Regions from separate parts of the Hymenobacter aerilatus genome, predicted to be linked through region 3. Evidence: riboswitches for the same ligand, from Rfam matches in the RefSeq annotation. Region 3 holds a riboswitch; each other region holds the start of a gene.
What was found. A riboswitch is a leader RNA that binds a small molecule or an ion and turns the genes downstream of it on or off. The one in region 3 is predicted to bind S-adenosylmethionine.
Positions count from the first base shown of each region.

Region 1 (5,298 bases), 1.1 Mb from region 3:
TACTAACAGGACTAGAGCCGCTGCCGGAGGTGCTGCGCGTGCTGGAAAGCACCGTGCCTTAGCAACGGACATGGGAGCGTAAGCACAGCTAGAGAATCCAGCGAAAAATCCTGGTTTCCCTGCAAACCTCCCGGCCCCTACCTTTGTCTTGCTACGGATTAGCCGTTTCCTACTCATGCCTACCCCCGCCACTTCCAAACGCCGTGTTGGCGTCCTGCTCGTCAACCTCGGCACGCCCGACTCGCCTCGCACCCCCGACGTGCGCCGCTACCTCAACGAGTTCCTCACCGATGGCCGCGTGATTGATATGCCAGCCGCCGTACGCTACCCTCTTTTTCAGGGGCTGGTAGTACCGTTGCGGGCGCCCAAATCAGCCAAGATTTACCAGCAGCTCTGGGATACGGAGCGCGGCTCGCCCCTGCTCTACCATGGCCTGGATCTGCAAAAGCTGGTACAGGAGCAACTCGGCTCCGACTACGTGGTGGCCTTTGGGATGCGCTACCAGAATCCTAGCATCGAAAAGGCGCTGGAGGAGCTGCGCGACGCCGCTGTAGAACGCATTATTGTGCTACCCTTGTTTCCGCAGTACGCCGCGGCCAGCACCGGCTCAGTGCAGGAAAAGGTGATGGAGATTGTGAGCAAGTGGTGGATTGTGCCCAGCGTAAACTTCATCAGCACGTTTACCGATGACCCCGGCTTTATCGGCACTTTCGTGACGCTGGGTAAAGCTGAAATGGACAAGCACGACTACGACCACGTGCTGTTCAGCTACCATGGTATTCCGGAGCGTCATGTGCTGAAGGGTAGCTTCAAAGGCTACTGCCAGCTGGGCAAGTGCTGCAACACGTATAATAAGAACAACCGCTACTGCTACCGGGCGCAGTGCTTCGAGACCTCGCGCCTGCTAGCCAAAGGCCTCGGCCTGCGCGACGACCAATACACGGTAGCCTTCCAGAGCCGCCTGCAAAGCCGCCTGCGCGACCCATGGCTGCAACCCTACTCCGACGAAGTGCTGAAGGAATTCCCAAAAAAAGGCATTCAAAACGTGCTGGCATTCTCTCCCGCTTTCGTAGCCGACTGCCTGGAAACCACTATTGAGGTAGGCGTGGAGTTCAAGGAACTGTTTGAAGAAGCCGGTGGCAAGCACTGGCAGTTGGTACCTTCCCTAAACTCGCACCCCCAGTGGGTAGAAGGCGTGGTGAACATGATTCAGCAGAATTAAGGACACCCTATTTACTACCACTCCAAGAACCTTTTCCACTCTCGTTAGTTATATCCGACCTGCTACGTATAGCGGGTCGGATATTTTTTTATTTGTGTTTTTCGGCGCTGTGTCTTTACCTTTGTGCCACCAATTCTTTCCCTTTAAAGGATTGTTTTTATACAGAGGCGTGGAGAGACAGGCTCGACGAAACGCCGGCAACCTCCGCTTATCGCGGAACGGTGCCAAGTCCTGACCATATAAAAACAAACAACCGTGGTCCATTCCAACAACTTCCGCACCCTTGCTTCTCCTACCCTCTCCGGCCGTGTAGCCGCTTGTATGGGTATGATGTGCTGTGCCTGTTGTTGTTGAAACGACCGGGAACTCGTTCCCTTTAACCTGAGTCTGACTGCCCGAAGTGCCCCCGGCACGGCCCCGACTCGCAATCCGTACCGTGCGTAAGCAGCCAACGCTGCCGCCGGCTACCCTTCCGCGGCCTCGTCCGCACTTCTCCTTTAGATTTTCTTCGTTTATGGCTACTTCCCTCGAATCGCGGGTTTCTGACCTACGCCAGCAGTTTGCTATCCAGGATGCATTGGATATCCTACGCACTGCGGTAGAAGAGGCTCCCGGCAAAGTCACTTTCTCCACTTCTTTCGGGATTGAAGATCAGATTATTACGCATCTGATTTTTGCACACGACCTGCCCATTGAGGTATTCACGCTGGATACAGGCCGCAATTTTCAGGAGACCTATTCCACCTGGAGCAAAACCATTCTGAAATATCAGAAGCCTATCAAAGCTTACGCTCCGCAGACGGCCAGCGTGCAGGCGCTGGTAGAGGCCAAAGGCCCCAACAGCTTCTACGAGAGCATTGAGAACCGCAAGGAATGCTGCGGTATCCGCAAGATAGAACCCCTAAATCGGGCGCTGGAAGGCCAGCAAATCTGGATTACTGGCATCCGGGCCGAGCAGTCGCAGAACCGCCAGACCATGGAGCCGGTAGAGTGGGACGAGCCGCATCAGCTTGTCAAAATACACCCCCTGTTCAATTGGACCTGGGAGCAGTGCTGGGCGTTTGCCAAAGACAACGGCGTACCTACCAACCCACTGCATCAGCAGGGCTTTGTGAGCATTGGCTGTGCCCCGTGCACCCGCGCTATTAAGCCGGGTGAGGACTTCCGGGCCGGGCGCTGGTGGTGGGAAAACGCTGATGCCAAGGAGTGCGGCCTACACGCCACCCACAATGGCCCCGACCCGGTGGTGGAACAGGTGCCGGCGTAGAAGGATAGTAGAACGCCATGCTCCGATAAGCTCAGCATGGCGTTCTACTACCCCGCGCCCATATCACAAACAACGGAATACAGACAACTCATTCATATGCCTACCCTTGATTACCTGGACCGGCTCGAAGCCGAAGCCATTCACATTCTGCGCGAAGTAGCAGGCCAGTTTGAGCGGCCGGCCCTGTTGTTTTCGGGCGGCAAAGATTCGATTGTGCTTACCCGTTTGGCTGAAAAAGCGTTCCGGCCGGGCAAGTTTCCGTTTCCGTTGGTACACGTAGACACAGGCCACAACTTTCCTGAGGTGCTGGCCTTCCGCGACGCGCTGGCTGCGCAACTCGGCGAAAAGCTGGTGGTACGCAAGGTAGAAGACACCATTAAGCAAAAGGGCTTGCAAGACCCAACCGGCAAATACCCCAGCCGCAACCCGCTGCAAACCTACACGTTGCTGGATGTGATTGAAGAGTTTGAGTTTGATGCTTGTATCGGCGGGGCGCGCCGCGACGAGGAGAAGGCCCGCGCCAAGGAGCGCATCTTTTCCGTGCGCGACGACTTTGGCCAGTGGGACCCCAAGCGCCAGCGCCCCGAGTTGTGGAACATCTATAACGGCAAGATTCAGAAGGGCGAGAACGTGCGCGTGTTCCCTATTTCCAACTGGACTGAGTTGGACGTGTGGAACTACATCCGCCGCGAGAACATTGCCCTACCCGAAATCTACTTTGCCCACGAGCGCCAGTGCGTGGTGCTACCCGGCGGGCAGCTATTGGGTCTCACAGAGCACCTGCACCTCGATGCCGACGATGAGATTGTGAGCCGCCAGGTGCGCTTCCGTACCGTGGGCGACGCTACCTGCACGGCTGCCGTGGCCAGCGACGCCAGCACCGTGGAAGACATCATTGCCGACATCATCCAGGCCAAAGTGAGCGAGCGGGGCGCTACCCGCCTCGACGATACCATCTCGGAAACCGGCATGGAAGACCGCAAACGCAACGGCTATTTCTAAATGGTGAAGTTGTGAAGGGTGAAGTTGTGCATTGCATATACACTTCATCCACACGACAAACTCACAATTTCACAACCTCACCATTTCACCATCTCATCTCATGGATTTACTTCGATTTATTACGTGCGGCAGTGTAGACGACGGCAAAAGCACGCTGATTGGCCGGTTGCTATACGATTCTGATTCGGTGTCGCTGGATATTCTGGCGGCGCTGGAAAGCCGTGGCGCGGCCCAAGGCAACGTAGACTTAGCGTTGCTAACCGATGGTTTGAAAGCCGAGCGCGAGCAGGGCATCACCATTGATGTAGCCTATAAATATTTCACCACGCCGCGCCGCAAGTTCATCATCACCGATGCGCCTGGCCACGTGCAGTACACTCGCAACATGGTGACCGGCGCCAGCAACGCCGACCTGGCTATTGTACTGGTAGACGCCCGCCACGGTGTGATTGAGCAAACGCGTCGCCACAGCATCATTGCAGCGCTGCTGGGCATCAAGCACTTTGTGCTGGCCGTGAACAAAATGGACCTAGTGGGCTACGACGAGCAGGTATTCCGCAAGATTGTAGCCGATTATCAGGACATCACCAAGCTGTTGAAGCTGACCGACGTAACGCCGATTCCGATGAGCGCCTTGCAGGGCGACAACATCGTGCGGCGCTCGGAACACATGACGTGGTACACCGGCCCCAATCTATTGGAGCACCTCGAGGCCGTACCTGGCGCCGAGGAAACCAAGGCCGAGCCCCGCTTCCAGGTACAGTATGTGGTGCGCCCTCAAACCGCCGAGCTGCCCGACTACCGCGGCTACGCTGGCCAGATCCAGAGCGGCACCTACCGCCGTGGCGACAAGGTGCAGGTGCTACCCTCCGGTCTGGCATCGACCATTAAAGCCATTGAAATCAACCAGCAAGAGGTAGAACAAGCCGTGGCTCCGCAGGGCGTGATTATTCGCCTAGCCGATGACGTAGATATCAGCCGCGGCGACACGATTGTACCGGTGCAGCATGTACCGCACCTCACGCGCGAGCTAGAAGCCACGCTGTGCTGGATGGCCGAAACGCCGTTGCGTGCCGGCCGGCGCTTCTTGCTCCAGCACCATGCGGCCCTGGTGAAAGCCTCGCTGCCTACCATCCTCTACCGCCTCGATGTGCAGAGCCTTACGCACCTGGGCGCCGAGGAAGCTCGCCTGAACGACATTGTGCGGGTGCGCCTGAAAACTGCTGTGCCCCTGGCCGCCGACATCTACCGCGACAATCGGCAGTCGGGCTCTTTTGTGTTGGTAGACGAGCAAACCGGCAATACTGTAGCGGCTGGCCTTATTGAAGCTGTTGACCCGGACTATTTCACTGTGGCCGAACCCGGTGCCGTGGCGTTTTCTATTTAGTAGAGGTGCGGTGCACACGCCCGTCGTTGCAAACCTGTCTCTGACACCTACCGCGTAAAGGGCGACTACAAGCCGCCCCTACCTCGCCCTATCTCATTCTCTCAACCCATGCCTACCCTCCCTACCCCTCGCCTGACTGTAGTAGGCGCCGGCCCCGGCGACCCGGAGCTGCTGACGCTAAAGGGCGCCCGCGTACTGGCCGAGGCCGACGTGGTGCTCTACGACGCGCTGGCCAACGACGAATTGCTGGCCTATGCCCCCACTGCCTTACAAATCTTTGTGGGCAAGCGACGGGGAAAGCGCGCCTACTCGCAGGATGAAATCAACGCCCTCATTGTAGCGCAAGCCCGTCAGCACGGCCACGTGGTGCGCCTGAAAGGTGGTGACCCGTTTGTGTTTGGGCGAGGCCGGGAGGAAATG
Region 1 covers NZ_CP095053.1:3,701,131-3,706,428, forward strand. Annotated here, with positions in the region: gene MUN82_RS15525 (HAD family hydrolase) at 1-62, shown strand, start outside; gene hemH (ferrochelatase) at 176-1,222, shown strand; SAM riboswitch class I at 1,377-1,468, shown strand; gene MUN82_RS15535 (phosphoadenylyl-sulfate reductase) at 1,737-2,489, shown strand; gene cysD (sulfate adenylyltransferase subunit CysD) at 2,586-3,491, shown strand; gene MUN82_RS15545 (sulfate adenylyltransferase subunit 1) at 3,592-4,878, shown strand; gene cobA (uroporphyrinogen-III C-methyltransferase) at 4,987-5,298, shown strand, end outside.
Region 1: it holds a riboswitch for S-adenosylmethionine, as region 3 does, so the genes downstream of both, MUN82_RS15535 (phosphoadenylyl-sulfate reductase) here and MUN82_RS11060 (trans-sulfuration enzyme family protein) in region 3, are expected to answer to the same signal.

Region 2 (5,298 bases), 2.3 Mb from region 3:
CGGCAAGTTCATCGGCACGCCCACTATGACCAACTTCATTGTGCTGATCTATCGCATCACCACGTATTATCTCTACCTAGTGCTTGGCGCCGTTTTCCTCCCGCGGTGGGTAGGGCGGGTGTTTGGCCGGCGGGCAGCAGCCGAGGTTATAGCGTGAGGTTATAGCAGGGCGTAAGAGGAATATCCCTCCAAGCCGTCTGCACGGTGTAGAGACGCAACTATGCGTCTCTACACCCTACCTAGCTACACATCAACCTATAAAAAAAGCGTTCTGCTCGGTGCAGAACGCTTTTTTTGTGAATGCTTTTGCTGAGCTTACTCTTTTTCCAAGTATAGCTCAGCGCCGCTGGTGCCTTTCAGCGTCAGCTTGTTGTCGGTAAGGGTTACTACGTTGAACGTGTTAGATTGCGAGGCACCGTCGGGGGTCATCGTGATGGTCTTGCCAGCCTGATCAAAGTCGTATTTGCCGTTCATCGTCTGTGCGCCCGAAGCCATGTTGTACTGGCCATTGGCGTAGAAGGTCACGCGCTGGTCTTCGTCTGCGTCTGATTGCTTCACTTTGTCGCCGCCCGCATTGGTTTGCTTGTCGGTTTTCCAGGTTTTGCTGTTTTCGCCGTAGAGCATGTTTACGCCTTCTACTTTGCCTTCTTTGTTGCCGCAAGAAGCCACCAGAAAGAGCACCATCAGTGTCAGAAGGCTGGTGATGTAACGCAGGGGAGAGAGTTGAGTCTGCATGAAAAGAGATGTTTGGGAGTGAGAGATGTAGCCCTTGCCAGTTGCAAAGCGCAGACCGGCACCGGCTATAATGGAAGCTGTTGCGGTTCTTACGGTCCCCTTCATAAAGGGTTAAGATATTGCCTCAAAAACCGCACTACTACTACTCGCAGGCACTCCCGACAACTTATTGATAGCGCGGGCGTAAGCATATCAGCTTATCTCCCGGGCCTGCCCTGCGCGGGTCTGCAAGAGCTGTTTTCTCCTCTTCCATTAACACACGCACCATCATGGGACTATTCGATTTCCTCTCCAACGAAGGCGACAAGAAGCCTGTTGCTCCGGCTGCCGGAACTCCTAACGCCGATACCGATTTCTTCGGCAACAGCAAAGCCGACACCACTACTGCCGCTGCTACGGCCGGCGAAACATACACCGTAGTGAGCGGCGACTCGCTCTCTAAAATTGCCAAAAACCACTACGGCGACGCCAGCAAGTGGCACCAAATCTACGACGCCAATAAAAACACCATTGGTAGCAATCCCGATAAAATTGAGGTAGGCCAAGTGCTCCAGCTGCCCAAGCTGTAAGCATATCCTACCCATCTGAAAAGCCGCTTTCTGACTACAGGAAGCGGCTTTTTTCTTTGTAAAGAATTCTACAGAGCAGCAGAGTTGGTGTAGAAACGCGCCTCAAAAAGATTTTTGTCAAAATTTGGATTTCAAAATTCTGCCTTTACATTTGCAACCACCAACTCGGTACTCCCCCAACACGCTGGGGTAGTTTTTTTGAGATTTATACAGAAGTGGCGAGAGAACAGGCTCCCTGACCCACTGGCAACCATCCGCAGCAGCGCGACAGGTGCCAATTCCTGCCCGCTTGGCGTATTGCCGGTGGGAACTATAACCTTGAGTACCACATGTTGCTTTCTTCCGACTTTATCTCTACCTACCCACACGCCCTGGCCGCTTCCTTGCGTCCCGAATGCGCTGTGGGTTCTTCCGTTTCGCGGGCTGCCACTGCAGCACCGGCGCGAATGCGAATGTGTTGGGGTTGTTGGATGTAGCTTTTTCTTGATGCTGCCGTAGCGCGCATCGCTCTTTTCTTGGCCAGCATGCTGCTGGTTGCCCTGCGCACCAGCTGCCCATCTCTTCCGACACGCGCCCTGCCGTGTTCCTGGCCCGGCTCCGACAGCCCCTGGAGTTTCCTACCCTGCTTATCTTTTTCTTCTGACTCGTTTTTTCGTTTTCCATATGTCTACGCAAAACTTCCACTTCGAAACTCTCCAACTCCACGCTGGCCAACAGCCCGACCCTACCACAGGCGCCCGTGCTGTGCCGCTGTACCAGACTACTTCCTACGTGTTCAAAAACGCGGAGCACGGTGCTAACCTGTTTGCGCTGAAGGAGTTCGGCAATATCTACACCCGCCTAATGAACCCTACCACCGACGTGTTTGAGCAGCGCGTGGCGGCTTTGGAAGGCGGTGTAGCAGCCGTGGCAGTAGGATCGGGCCAAGCGGCGCAGTTCATTGCGCTCAACAACATCCTGCAGGCTGGCGACAACTTTGTAAGCACCACTTACCTCTATGGTGGCACCTACAATCAGTTCAAGGTAGCCTTTAAGCGCCTAGGTATTGAAGCGCGTTTTGCTGATGGCGACAAACCCGAGGAGTTTGAGAAGCTGATTGACGACAAAACCAAGGCTATCTACCTGGAAACCATTGGCAACCCCAGCTTCAGCGTTCCAGATTTCGAGAAGATTACGGCTATTGCCCAGAAGCACGACCTGCCTGTGGTGGTAGACAACACCTTCGGGGCGGGCGGCTACCTGTTCCGTCCTCTGGAGCACGGCGCGCACATCGTGGTAGAATCAGCCACGAAGTGGATTGGCGGCCACGGCACCAGCATTGGTGGCGTGATTGTAGACGGCGGCAAGTATGACTTCGGCAACGGTAAGTTTCCGCAGTTCACGGAGCCCTCAGATGGCTACCACGGTCTGGTATTCAACGACGTGTTTGGGGTAGGCGGGCCGTTCGGCAACATTGCCTTCGCTATTCGGGCACGGGTAGAAGGCCTGCGCGACTTTGGTCCGGCCATCAGTCCCTTCAACTCCTGGCAGCTGCTGATTGGTCTGGAAACCCTGAGCCTGCGCGTAGACCGCACCGTAGAAAACACCCTGAAAATTGCGAACTGGCTGGAGCAGCACCCACAGGTAGAGTCGGTGAATTACCCTGGTCTGCAAAGCAGCCCCTACTACCCACTGGCGCAAAAATACCTGCCCAAAGGCGCGGGCGGCGTGCTCACCTTCAGCATTAAGGGCTCCAAGGAAACAGCCACTCAGTTTATCGACAACTTGAAGCTGATAAGCCACTTGGCCAACGTAGGTGACGCCAAAACGCTCATCATTCAGCCTTCGGCCACTACGCACCAGCAGCTGTCGGAAGAAGAGCAACTGGCCGCGGGCGTAACGCCTACCTCCCTGCGCCTGTCGGTGGGCATCGAGCATTTCGAGGATATCAAAGGCGACCTGCAACAAGCCTTCGACGCAGTGAAAAACCTGGCTACCCCCGACGAGTCGGAGGAGGCGCTGCAGAAGCCTGAGAAGGAGCACGTGCAGCCGCTAGAGGTCTAGAGATTAATCCAGGCTGTCATGCTGAGCTTGTCGAAGCATCTCTACTAAATATATTTCAACGAAGCGGTAGAGATGCTTCGACAAGCTCAGTATGACAGCCAAGAGGCTTTGACAATCTAATTGGTCCGGTGCCGGCTGGGTTTTGTTTTTGGGGTGGGACTTTTAAACGTGACCCCGGCACCGGCTCCAATTTGAGGTACATCCTATACGCAGGAAGTGCGTACCAGTCGCAATGAGGCGGCTGGTACCACTGCCTGCTTTTCGCGTTTTATGGAGGATTCAACCCACCTTTTTTTATCACCCGGGCCTTTTTCATTAGAAAGTGGCGCCTCCCTACCCCAGGTACAGGTATCTTATTGCACGTATGGCACGCTGAATGCCACTGGCACCAATGTAGTGTGGGTGTGCCACGCCCTCACGGCCAACGCCGACGTGCTGACGTGGTGGCCTGGTTTGTTTGGCGCGGGCTTTTACTACGACCCGGCCGATTGGTTTATCGTGTGCGCCAATGTGCTGGGCTCCTGCTACGGCTCCACGGGGCCACTCACCCCGTCCGTGCCGGGTGCGCCAGCACCCTTCCAAGCGTTTCCCCTCCTTACTATTCGTGACCAGGTAGCAGCTCACGACTTGCTTCGGCAGCACTTGGGCATCCGGCAAATTCATACGCTGATTGGTGGTTCGCTGGGCGGGCACCAAGCGCTGGAGTGGGCCGTGCAGCAGCCCGCTTTGTTTGAGCATTTGGTGGTGCTGGCTACCAGCGCCCGGCATTCGCCCTGGGGAATTGCCTTCAATGAAGCGCAGCGCATGGCTATCCTGGCCGATCCTACCTACCATGCGGGCGCCCCCGAGGGCGGCCAAGCTGGTTTGCAGGCGGCCCGGGCCATGGCGCTGCTCAGCTACCGCACCTACGCCGCCTACGGCCACACCCAGCAGGAGGAAACCGACGACAAGCTCACCGATTTCCGCGCTAGTGCTTACCAACGCTACCAAGGCCAGAAACTCTCCGCCCGCTTCGATGCCTACTCTTACGTAACCTTGTCGCGGGCGATGGACTCGCACAACCTAGGCCGAGGCCGGGGAGGTACCGCTGCTGCACTGGCCTGTATTAGGGCGCATACGCTGGTGCTCGGCATTTCCTCGGATGTGTTGTTTCCGCCTAGCGAGCAGCAGTTCCTAGCGCAGCACATTCCGGGCGCTACGTATGCCGAAATGGTTTCGCGCTACGGGCACGATGGTTTCTTGATAGAGGTAGAGCAGATTGCACATCACCTGGCGCAGTTTTATGCCTCCGCGCTGGCCTAGGCTACTCTATATCAGTAGCGAATTTTGTTGAGTAGGTTTGCGCTCAACTACCTCCTACCCTATGCCTACCCTCCCTCCTGCCCTACACCCCGGCGACCGAGTAGCCATTGTGTGCACTGCTCGCAAAGCCTCGCACGAAGAACTAGCCGCCGCCGTAGAAACCCTCACTACCTGGGGGCTGGAGGTAGTATTGGGCGCCTCGACTAACGTGGCACAGCACCAGTTTGGCGGCTCCGATGAAGTGCGGCGGCAGGACCTGCAAGAGATGCTGGACCGCCCCGATATCCGCGCCATTTTGGTGGCGCGGGGCGGCTACGGCACCACCCGCATCCTTGACCAAGTAGACTTTTCCAACTTTGCCACTCATCCCAAATGGGTAGCCGGCTTCAGCGACATCACGGCCCTAAATTGCCATTTGCTGGCGCTAGGCCACGCGAGCATTCACGGCGTGATGCCGCTGCTGTTTCACCAACCGGGTGGCGAGGCATCGTTGGAAAGCTTACGGCGCACGCTGTTTGGGGAGCCGGTTTCGTACGCTGTGCCTGCGCACCCGTTCAACCGCCTAGGTACTGCCGAAGGCGAGCTGGTAGGCGGCAACCTTAGCATGCTCCAGACCATTGCTGGCACCGCTTCCGATGTTTCTACGGCT
Region 2 covers NZ_CP095053.1:4,845,180-4,850,477, reverse strand. Annotated here, with positions in the region: gene MUN82_RS20250 (lysylphosphatidylglycerol synthase transmembrane domain-containing protein) at 1-157, shown strand, start outside; gene MUN82_RS20245 (lipocalin family protein) at 316-735, opposite strand; gene MUN82_RS20240 (LysM peptidoglycan-binding domain-containing protein) at 1,005-1,304, shown strand; SAM riboswitch class I at 1,507-1,623, shown strand; gene MUN82_RS20235 (O-acetylhomoserine aminocarboxypropyltransferase/cysteine synthase family protein) at 1,968-3,347, shown strand; gene MUN82_RS20230 (homoserine O-acetyltransferase family protein) at 3,618-4,649, shown strand; gene MUN82_RS20225 (S66 peptidase family protein) at 4,711-5,298, shown strand, end outside.
Region 2: it holds a riboswitch for S-adenosylmethionine, as region 3 does, so the genes downstream of both, MUN82_RS20235 (O-acetylhomoserine aminocarboxypropyltransferase/cysteine synthase family protein) here and MUN82_RS11060 (trans-sulfuration enzyme family protein) in region 3, are expected to answer to the same signal.

Region 3 (5,298 bases):
GCCTTCCATTCCGCATCAAAGTCGATGGGTTCCAGATGGGCGTTCGGGCGGTCGGTGTACGGCTGCTGGTCTTTCAGGATGATTTCCTGCAACCCCTCGGGCCAGCCACCCTCGGGCTGCCCAATGTCGCCGCGGAACAGGCTTTGCACCGATTCGGGGAAGTTCAACGTCTGGCCTTTGTCCCACACGTCCTGAGTGGTCAGGTTGTTCGATACTAGGAACAGGGCCATATCGCCTACTACCTTCGAGGACGGTGTCACCTTCGTGATGTCGCCGAACAGCTGGTTCACGTCGGCAAACGTCTTTTTAATCAGCTCAAACTTATCGGCCAGGCCCAGAGCCGCGGCCTGCGGACGTAGGTTGGAATACTGCCCACCAGGAATTTCGTGCTGAAACACGTCGGCCGACCCAGCTTTCAGACCCGATTCAAACGGCTGGTAGTACGTGCGCACGCCTTCCCAATAGTTGCTGAACTCGTTGAGGCTCTGCTGATCAAACTCGCGGTGGCGGGGCGTGTGGCGCAACATTTCCACCGTGGCGTTGAAGTTGGGCTGCGAAGTGAGACCCGAAAGGCTACCCAAGGCTACATCAATCACATTTACGCCGGCCTCTACGGCCTTGAGGTAGGTAGCAGCTTGCAGGCTGCTGGTGTCGTGGGTGTGCAGGTGGATGGGTAGGCTCACGGTGTCGCGCAGGCCCGCAATTAGCTCCTGGGCAGCGTAGGGCTTCAAGAGGCCCGCCATGTCCTTGATGCAGAGGATATGGGCGCCAGCATCTTCAATTTGCTTGGCTAGGCGCAGGTAGTAGTCCAGGTTGTACTTCTTGTTCTGTGGGTCCAGCAGGTCGTTCGTGTAGCAGATGCTGGCCTCGGCCAGTCCTTGCGTTTTCTCGCGCACAAACCGGATGCAGCTCTCCATGCCCGGCATCCAGTTCAGCGAGTCGAAAATGCGGAACACGTCGATACCGGTTTCCCAGCTCTGTTGCACGAAGCGCTCTACCAGGTTGTCGGGGTAGGCCTTGTAGCCCACGCCGTTGGCACCCCGGATCAGCATTTGCAACAGAATGTTGGGCACGGCCTCACGCAGCTTGGCCAGGCGCTCCCAGGGGTCTTCGTGCAGAAAGCGTAGGGCTACATCGAAGGTGGCACCGCCCCAGCACTCCAGCGAAAACGCTTGGGGGTGCTGCTTGGCGAAGCGCTCGGCCACCTTCAGCATATCAAACGTGCGCATACGCGTGGCCAGCAGGCTCTGGTGGGCGTCGCGCAGGGTGGTATCGGTGTAGTGAATGAGGTTGTCCTCGCGCAGCCACTTGGCAAAGCCCTCCGGCCCCAGCTCGGTGAGGCGGTTTTTGGTACCGGGGGGATAGGGCGCGGTAGCGTCGTAGTGGGGCAGCTTGGGCTTGGGCATGTCGCGGGCCGGGTCCTGGGCACCGTGCACGTCGGGGTTGCCGTTCACGATGATGTCGCCTAAGAAGCTCAGCAGCTTAGTACCGCGGTCCTGACGCACCTCAAACTTAAACAGTTCGGGGTGGTCTTTGATAAAGTCAACCGTAGCGCTACCATTCTGGAAATCAGGGTGCGATACGATATTTTGCAAAAACTGAATATTGGTGCGCACGCCCCTAATCCGGAACTCCCACAGGGTGCGCAGCATCCGTTCGGCGGCCTCCTTAAGGGTAGGCGCCTGCGCCGACACCTTCACCAGCAGCGAGTCGAAAAACGGTAGAATCTTGGCGCCCTGGTACACCGAGCCCTGGTCGAGGCGAATACCAAAACCGCCCGCCGAACGGTAGGCCACGATGGTGCCATAATCGGGCTTGAAGTCGTTTTCGGGGGCCTCGGTGGTGAGGCGGCACTGCAAGGCAAAGCCCGTGATGCGGGGCCGCACCTGCGGATCGAGGTTGATTTCGGGGTCCTGCAAGTGGTAACCCGACGCGATATAGAGCTGGGTTTTGATGAGGTCGACGCCCGTCACCATCTCCGTGACGGTGTGCTCTACCTGAATGCGCGGGTTAACCTCAATGAAGTAAATCTCGCCCGCTTCCGGCTTCACCAAAAATTCCACTGTGCCCACGTTGTTGTAGTTCACAGCGCGGGCCAAGCGCAGGGCGTAGTCATAGAGCTGTTCGCGTAGTTCCTCAGCCAGGCCTAGCGCGGGCGCCACCTCTACTACCTTCTGAAAGCGGCGCTGCACGGAGCAGTCACGCTCATAGAGGTGCGTCACGCTGCCGTAAGCGTCGGCCACTACCTGCACCTCAATGTGCTTGGGCTGCTCCACAAACTTTTCCAGGAACACGGTATCGTCGCCGAAGGCTTTTAGAGCCTCGTTGCGGGCCTCGAAAAAGCCTTTTTCCAGCTGGTCATCGTCGCGGATGACGCGCATGCCCCTACCCCCGCCGCCCGAGGCAGCCTTCAGCATCACGGGGTAGCCGATACGGTTGGCCTCAGTCCGGGCCGTTTCAAAGTCGTTCAGTTCTTCTTCACTACTCTGAATAATGGGCACTTGCTCACGCAGGGCCACTTCCTTGGCGCGCACTTTGTCGCCAAGGGCTTCCATCACCTCGGGGCGCGGCCCTACGAAGATGATACCTTCCTCGCCGCAGCGCCGGGCCAGGGTAGCATTTTCGCTCAGGAAGCCGTAGCCGGGGTGGATGGCATCTACGCCGTTGTCCTTCGCTACGCGCAACAGGCCTTCAATATCAAGGTAGGGCTTCAGGGGGTCGTCGTCCTCGCCTATCTGGTAGGCCTCGTCGGCCTTGTAGCGGTGCAGAGAGTAGCGGTCCTCGAAGGTATACACGGCCACCGTAGTGATGCCTAGTTCAGTAGCAGCCCGCATCACGCGGATGGCAATTTCGCCCCGGTTAGCAACGAGGAGTTTGCGAATATTCATGAGTACGTACAGGTGTTTTTGGTCAGCGCGGGCTCAAACTAGGCAATAATTTAACAGAACACGCAGAAACACCCTGTTTTCCTATCAATATTTCAACGCAACGGGCATTTAGCGAGAATACTCTTTTCACCTAATTGAGTAAAAAATAGGCGTTGGGCTTGCATTGAATTATTTGCGCCGTATATTTGCACTACCGCTCCCGAAACGGAGCACTTATCAAGAAAGGCGGAGGGACAGGCCCGAAGATGCCTTAGCAACCGGTAGCAGGACTACAAGGTGCTAAATCCTGTTCTGACTCAGCTACGGCTGAATTGGAAGAAGATAAGTTACAAGATGCTCATCGACTGCAGACGATGCTAGCTCTTCTGACTTATCGGAAGAGCTTTTTTTTATGCCCTTCCGGTGAGAAATCTTGATGAAGTGTTTTGGCTGAAGGGATGCGTTTACGTCCATTTTTCAACGCAAACGTCATTCAACCATGCAAGCTGCAACCCGCCTCCTCCACTCTATTCCCGTTGATGAACTGACCGGCTCTATTGCCGTGCCGATCTACCAGACTTCCACCTTCGTGCAGGAAGCGCCCGGCGTAAATAAGGGCTACGACTACGCCCGCACCGGCAACCCTACCCGCTGTACACTGGAAAAGCTGGTAGCTACCCTCGAAAACGGCCACGCCGGCTACGCGTTTGCCAGCGGCCTGGCCGCCATTGATGCCGTGGTGAAACTACTCTCGGCCGGCGACCAGATTGTGGCCATTGATGATCTGTATGGCGGCGCTTTCCGCCTGTTTGAGCACGTGTATCGTCGTTTGGGCATCGATATCGTGTATTGTGATACGGCCAATCCGGCCAATGTAGCGGCGGCCATCACGCCCAAAACCAAACTGGTGTGGCTGGAATCACCTTCCAACCCTACCCTGAAAGTGTCGGACATTGCCACTATTGCCGACATTGCCCATGCCAACAACGCCTGGCTGTGCGTGGACAACACCTTCGCCTCGCCTATCCTGCAGCAGCCCCTCGACCTGGGCGCCGACATTGTGGTACACAGCGGCACTAAGTACCTGGGCGGCCACTCTGACCTGATTGCGGGCCTAGTAGTGGCTAAAACCGAAGAAATTGCGCTGCAACTGAAGTTTATTCAGAACGCATCGGGTGGTATTCTGGGGCCGTTTGATTCTTTTTTGGTGATTCGCGGACTGGAAACGCTCCCGCTGCGCATTGAGCGGCACAGCGCTTCGGCTCTGAAAGTTGCACAGTTCTTGCAAACTCGTCCCGAGGTAGCGGCTGTGTACTACCCTGGCCTGGAAGAGCACCCCAACCATGCTGTAGCGAAAAAGCAGCAGCCAAAAGGCTTTGGTGGCATCGTTGCCCTCAAGCTGAAAGAAGACACGCAGGAAGCCGCTATCAATTTGGTTACCAGCACCAAATACTTCAAACTAGCTGAAAGCCTGGGCGGAGCCAAGAGCCTGCTCTGCCACCCAGCCACCATGACACACAAATCGACGCCAGTAGACCAGCGTCGTGCGGCCGGCGTAGCCGATAGCCTGGTGCGCCTGTCAGTAGGCTTGGAAGATGCCGAAGACCTGATTGCCGACCTAGCCCAGGCTCTCGACCAGCTTAGCGCCGCCGCTACGGCCGTGGCCGATCTGAAACAGGAAGCTGAACTCGCTTAAGGATACCGCATGACCCGCTCCGACATTCGTATTGGTTTATTTGGGTTTGGCGTGGTAGGCCAGGGCCTGCACACGGTGCTGGAACGCACGCCTGGCCTGCGCGCCCGCATCGGCCGCATTGGGGTGAAGGACCGCACCAAGCAGCGTAGCCTACCCGCCGAGCTGTTTACGTTTGACCGCAACGCCCTGCTGGATGATGCGTCGCTGAACGTGATTGTGGAGCTGATTGATGATGCCGACGAAGCCTACTACATCGTGACCGAAGCCCTGCGCCGGGGCAAAGCCGTGGTGACAGCCAACAAGAAGATGCTGGCCGAGCACCTTCCCGAACTCATTGAGTTGCAGCGCCAGACCGGTACGCCCCTACTTTACGAGGCAGCCGCCTGTGCCAGCCTACCCGTGATTCGGAACCTGGAAGAGTACTACGACACCGACCTGTTGGAGGCAGTGGAGGGCATCATCAATGGCTCTACCAACTACATCCTCACGGCCATGCACCGTGACGCTATTTCCTTTGCCGAAGCGCTTAGCAAGGCGCAGGCACTGGGCTTCGCGGAGAGCAACCCGGCCCTGGACGTAGAGGGCCTCGATGCCCGCAACAAGCTGGTGCTGCTGCTCACGCACGCCTTCGGTCTGGTGACCTCGCCCCAGGAAATCCTGGCCGTGGGCATCGACCGGCTAAGCAACCTGGCCTCCGACTACGCCCGCGAAAAAGGGCTGGCGCTCAAGCTCATT
Region 3 covers NZ_CP095053.1:2,577,165-2,582,462, forward strand. Annotated here, with positions in the region: gene MUN82_RS11055 (pyruvate carboxylase) at 1-2,888, opposite strand, end outside; SAM riboswitch class I at 3,099-3,216, shown strand; gene MUN82_RS11060 (trans-sulfuration enzyme family protein) at 3,367-4,563, shown strand; gene MUN82_RS11065 (homoserine dehydrogenase) at 4,573-5,298, shown strand, end outside.

Region 4 (5,298 bases), 1.4 Mb from region 3:
GTTTTGTGGAAGACCTGCGTGATAAGAATAGGCCAGATATGGTGTATTTCATCACCAACCACGAGCTGGGCCATCAGTGGTGGGGGCACCAAGTGGTAGGCGGCAATGTGCAGGGTAGTAGCATGTTGTCGGAGTCGTTGGCGGAGTATTCAGCTCTGATGACGTGCAAACACGCCTTCACGGGCGCTCAGATGCAGCGCATTATGCGCGGCGAGCTGGACCGCTACCTGAAAGGCCGCCGCGACGAGCGTAAGAAAGAGCTACCGCTGATGCTGGTCGAAAATCAGCCCTACATTCACTACTACAAGGGCGGCATGGTGTTCTACGCCCTGCAGGACTACCTGGGCGAAGACACGCTGAACGCCGCCATCCGTCGCTATCTAACGGCCAACCGGTACCAGACTAAGCCCTACCCCAACACGGCCACTTTTATGGGCTACCTGCGCCGCGCCACACCCGACTCGCTCCAGTACCTGCTGCACGATATGTTCGAGACGATTACACTGTTCGAGAATCGGGTGGAAAACGCCACCTACACCAAGCGCCCCGACGGCCGCTACACCGTGCGCCTCACCCTGGAAGCCGCCAAAATGCGCGCCGACAGCCTTGGCAACGAAACGCCCGTGAAGCTCAACGACTGGGTCGACGTCGGCATCTTCGGCCCCGACAAGCTCCCGGATACTGAGCACTACGACGCTACCGGCCAACCTCTGTACCTGCGCAAGGTGCACCTCACCCAGCCCAAAACCGAGCTGGTGCTGGTAGTCGATAAGCAACCCGCCAAAGCCGGCCTCGACCCCTACCACAAGCTCATCGACCGCCACTACATGGACAATGTGAAAGCCGTGGAGGTTGGAGCGGCGCCCGCCGTGGCTAAGCGCTGATGATTGACCTCACTCCACTATCACCTCTACCCGCCGGTTGCGCGGCCGTTGGCGCGGGTCGTGGTTGTCGGCTACGGGGCGGGTGCCGCCGTAGCCCACTGCCGCGAGCCGCAGTGAGTCGATGCCCTGCTGCACCAGGTAGCGGCGCACCACGCGGGCGCGCTGTTCGGAAAGGCGTTGGTTGAGTTGGGCGTCTCCTACATTGTCGGTGTGGCCGGCGATGGTCAGGCGCAGGGCAGGTTGCTGCTGTAGTGTGCGGGCCAGCGTGTTCAAGGTAGGGTAGGAAGTTGGCAGCAGCGCGGCCGTGCTGCGGGTGAAGTAGAGGTTAGGCAGCGTCAGCGTTTCGCCTTTGGTGAGGGTGCGCAGCGTGGGTAGGGTAGGAGGCGGCGTAGCTGTATCGGTGGTAGTGGTCTGGGGACGTAGCGCCGCCAGGGGCTGCGGTCTTGACCGACGACGCATAGTGGGTTGAGCTAGCCGGGGCGGAATCACGCGTGCCGCTTTGGGTACGGGTGCGGAGGGTAGCGCACTAAGCGCAGCGGCGACTACCGGCGCTGGCGGGGTAGGGCGGGGCGAAGCAGCCGGCCGGGGAGGGTAGAGGTAGCGGGTCGGAATGGGCGCGGGGTCGGTGTCGTCCAGTCCCACAGCCGCTAGCAGCTTGTCCCAGGCCGAAGGGGCAGTGAGTGGGGGCGTTTGCCAGGCCAGCAGGGCCCGCGTGTCGAAATGCACTTGGTAGTACTCTAGCCGCAAAGGATAGTAGCGGCCGGCCGTAAGGCATATGCGGGTGGCATAGGTGGTCACCCATTGGTCGTGCCAGCCGTCTAGCAGCAAGCGGTTACCCAGCCACACGCGCATACCGTCGTCGGTGGTGATATGCAGGGTGTAGGTACCCGAAACCGGCGCGTAGAGGTAGCCCGTCCAGCGCGCCGAAAACACCTCCCCCGGCACGCCCGGTCCTGGCGAGACGAACCGCTCCGACGTCCGACCGGGGGTAGGCGGACCGTAACTCCAATTGAAATCGATAGTCGGATCGAGGCGAGTGAGCACCAGCTTGTCAAACTCCCGGCCAACGTAGTACTGCCCCTGCAAGCCTGTGCCGACAGTGGGCGGCATAACGACCTGTGCAAGCGAAACGCTGCTGCGCAGGAAGCCGATAAGCAGTAACAAAACCCTCGTAAATGTCATAACTGTAAGCATCAGCGGGGTAACAGCCGATGGATGAGCTGGCCGCTGATGCGGCAAAGTGCTCCGGATAAAAGAGCCACGACGTTTTTTTCAACCGAGTGCCGCGTCCTGCCCACCAAGCAAGATTCCCGATCTACCAAGCTCGCTCTGGGCAACTGCTCCAGCCGAAAAACCATGGCGGTTGTAATCTGAGCTTTGCACTGTATCTTTGCGTATTACTTATCCAGAAAGACCGAGGGATTGGGCCCTGTGACGTCTTGGCAACCTGACATATTACAAGGTGCCAACTCCCATTTCGCTCCGCTTGTCGGGCGGAAGAAGATAAGTACAGGAACCTGCTTCGGCGGTTTTCTCTTTCTGGATAAGCTTTCGTACCCGCTGCTTTCCCGACGGAAAATCCATGAAGACGACCTGCCCCGACTCCCCGCTCTACGACATCCTTCAACGCCGCCTCTTGATTTTAGATGGCGCCATGGGCACCATGATTCAGCGCTACACGCTGACGGAGGAGGATTTTCGGGGGGAACGGTTTGCTGACCACTCGCACCCGCTGCGCGGCAACAACGACTTGCTCTCGCTCACGCGCCCCGACATCATCCGAAGTATTCACGCCGAGTACTTTGCCGCCGGCGCTGACATGGTGGAAACCAACACTTTCTCTGGCACTACCATCGCGCAGGCCGACTATGCGTTGGAACATGTGGTATATGAGCTAAACTACGAATCGGCGCGGCTAGCCCGCGAGGTAGCCGACGAGTTTACGGCCCAAGACCCCAGCAAGCCGCGCTTCGTGGCCGGCGCCATTGGCCCTACCAACCGCACCGCTTCCCTCTCGCCCGATGTGAACCGCCCCGGCTTCCGCGCCGTGACGTTTGACGAGCTGGCCACCGCCTACCTCGAGCAAGTGCGCGGCCTGGTAGACGGCGGCTCCGATACCCTGCTCATCGAAACCATCTTCGACACGCTGAACGCCAAAGCGGCCCTGTACGCCGTGCAGAAGTTTTTCGACGAAGGTGGCCGCCAGGTGCCCGTCATGATTTCCGGTACCATCACCGACGCCTCGGGTCGCACCCTCTCGGGCCAGACGGTAGAGGCGTTTTGGAACTCCATTCGTCACCTGCCCCTACTCAGCGTGGGCCTTAACTGCGCCTTGGGCGCCGATCAGCTTAAAGTCTACATCAAAGAGCTGAGCCGCATTGCCGACGTGCACATTTCCGCTTACCCCAATGCCGGCCTACCCAACGCGTTTGGGGGCTACGATGAGTCGGCTGAGGAGTTTGCGGGCGTGGTGGAAAGCTACCTCGCCGATGGCATCGTGACGGTGGTAGGCGGTTGCTGCGGCACCACGCCCCAGCATATCGGCGAGCTGGCCCGATTGGCCGACAAATACAAGCCACGTACCCTACCCGAGGTGCCGGCTGCTACGCGCCTCAGCGGCTTGGAGCCGTTTGGCATCACCGAGCAGAGCTTATTTGTGAACGTGGGTGAGCGGTGCAACGTGACCGGCTCGCGCGCATTTGCCCGCCTCATTCGCACCGGCAACTACGAAGCCGCCTTGGCCGTGGCCCGCGAGCAGGTAGAGGGCGGCGCGCAGGTCATCGACGTGAACATGGACGAAGGCATGCTCGACTCGGAGCAGGCCATGACCACGTTCCTCAACCTGATTGCCTCCGAGCCCGACATTGCCCGTGTGCCGGTGATGATTGACTCCTCGAAGTGGAACGTGCTGGAAGCTGGCCTGAAATGCGTGCAGGGCAAGAGCATTGTCAACTCCATTTCCCTGAAAGAAGGCGAAGAGGTATTTATTGTCCACGCCCACACGGTGCGCCAATACGGCGCGGCCGTGGTGGTGATGGCCTTCGATGAGGAGGGCCAGGCCGATACACTGGAACGCCGGAAGGAAATCTGCCAGCGCAGCTACGACCTACTGATGAGCATCGGCTTCCCGGCCGAAGACATTATTTTCGACCCCAACATCCTCATTGTGGGTACCGGCATGGAGGAGCACCGCAACTACGCCATCGACTTTATTGAGGCGGTGCGTTGGATTAAGGCTACCCTGCCGGGGGCGCTGACCAGTGGCGGCGTCAGCAACATCAGCTTCTCCTTCCGCGGCAACGATGTGGTGCGCGAGGCCATGCACGCGGCCTTTCTCTACCATGCTATCCAGGCGGGGCTGGATATGGGCATCGTGAACCCCAACCAGCTCGCGGTGTACGATGAAGTGCCTAAAGACCTGCTAGAACTGGTGGAGGACGTACTGCTCAACCGCCGCCCCGATGCTACCGAGCGCCTGCTGGAATTCGCCGAGACGGTGAAGCAAAAAGACAAAGCAGAAGTAGTAGTCGACGCCTGGCGCAGCCTGCCGGTGCAGGAGCGTCTGCAGCATGCCCTGGTGCGCGGCATCACGGAGTTCATCGACCAAGACACCGAGGAAGTGCGCCAGCAGGTAGGGCGCCCGCTGGAGGTGATTGAAGGCCCCTTGATGGCCGGTATGAACGTGGTAGGCGACCTGTTTGGCGCTGGCAAAATGTTCTTGCCGCAGGTCGTGAAATCGGCTCGGGTGATGAAGAAGGCCGTGGCTTACCTGGAGCCCTACCTGCTGGCCGACAAGCAAAGCGGCGACCGGCAAACCGCTGGTAAAATACTGCTAGCCACGGTGAAAGGCGACGTGCACGACATTGGCAAAAACATTGTGGGCGTGGTGCTGGCTTGCAACAACTTCGACATTGTGGACCTAGGCGTGATGGTGCCACTGGAAAAAATTCTGGACGAAGCCGCCGCCCACCAGGTAGACATCATCGGTCTGAGCGGGCTGATTACGCCGAGTCTGGATGAAATGGTGTACGTGGCCCAGGAAATGGAACGCCGCGGCCTGCAAACGCCGCTGCTCATTGGCGGCGCTACTACCTCGCGCCTGCACGCCGCCGTGAAGATTGCGCCTGCCTATACTGGACCTGTAGTGCACGTCAACGACGCCTCGCGCTCGGTGGGGGTAGCGGCAGGCTTGCTGGGCTCGGCTAAGGAAACCTACGCCCGCACCGTGCGCGACGAGTACGACACCCTGCGCCACGACTACGCCGGCCGTCAGCGCGAGAAGCACTACCTCACCATCGAGCAGGCCCGCGAAAACGGCTTTAAGGCCGATTGGGACGAAACGCCTATTACCAAGCCTACCTTCCTGGGAACGAAGGTGCTAGAGGACTACGACTTGGCCGAGCTGGCCGAATAT
Region 4 covers NZ_CP095053.1:3,975,724-3,981,021, reverse strand. Annotated here, with positions in the region: gene MUN82_RS16660 (ABC transporter permease/M1 family aminopeptidase) at 1-884, shown strand, start outside; gene MUN82_RS16655 (PA14 domain-containing protein) at 894-1,994, opposite strand; SAM riboswitch class I at 2,283-2,394, shown strand; gene metH (methionine synthase) at 2,467-5,298, shown strand, end outside.
Region 4: it holds a riboswitch for S-adenosylmethionine, as region 3 does, so the genes downstream of both, metH (methionine synthase) here and MUN82_RS11060 (trans-sulfuration enzyme family protein) in region 3, are expected to answer to the same signal.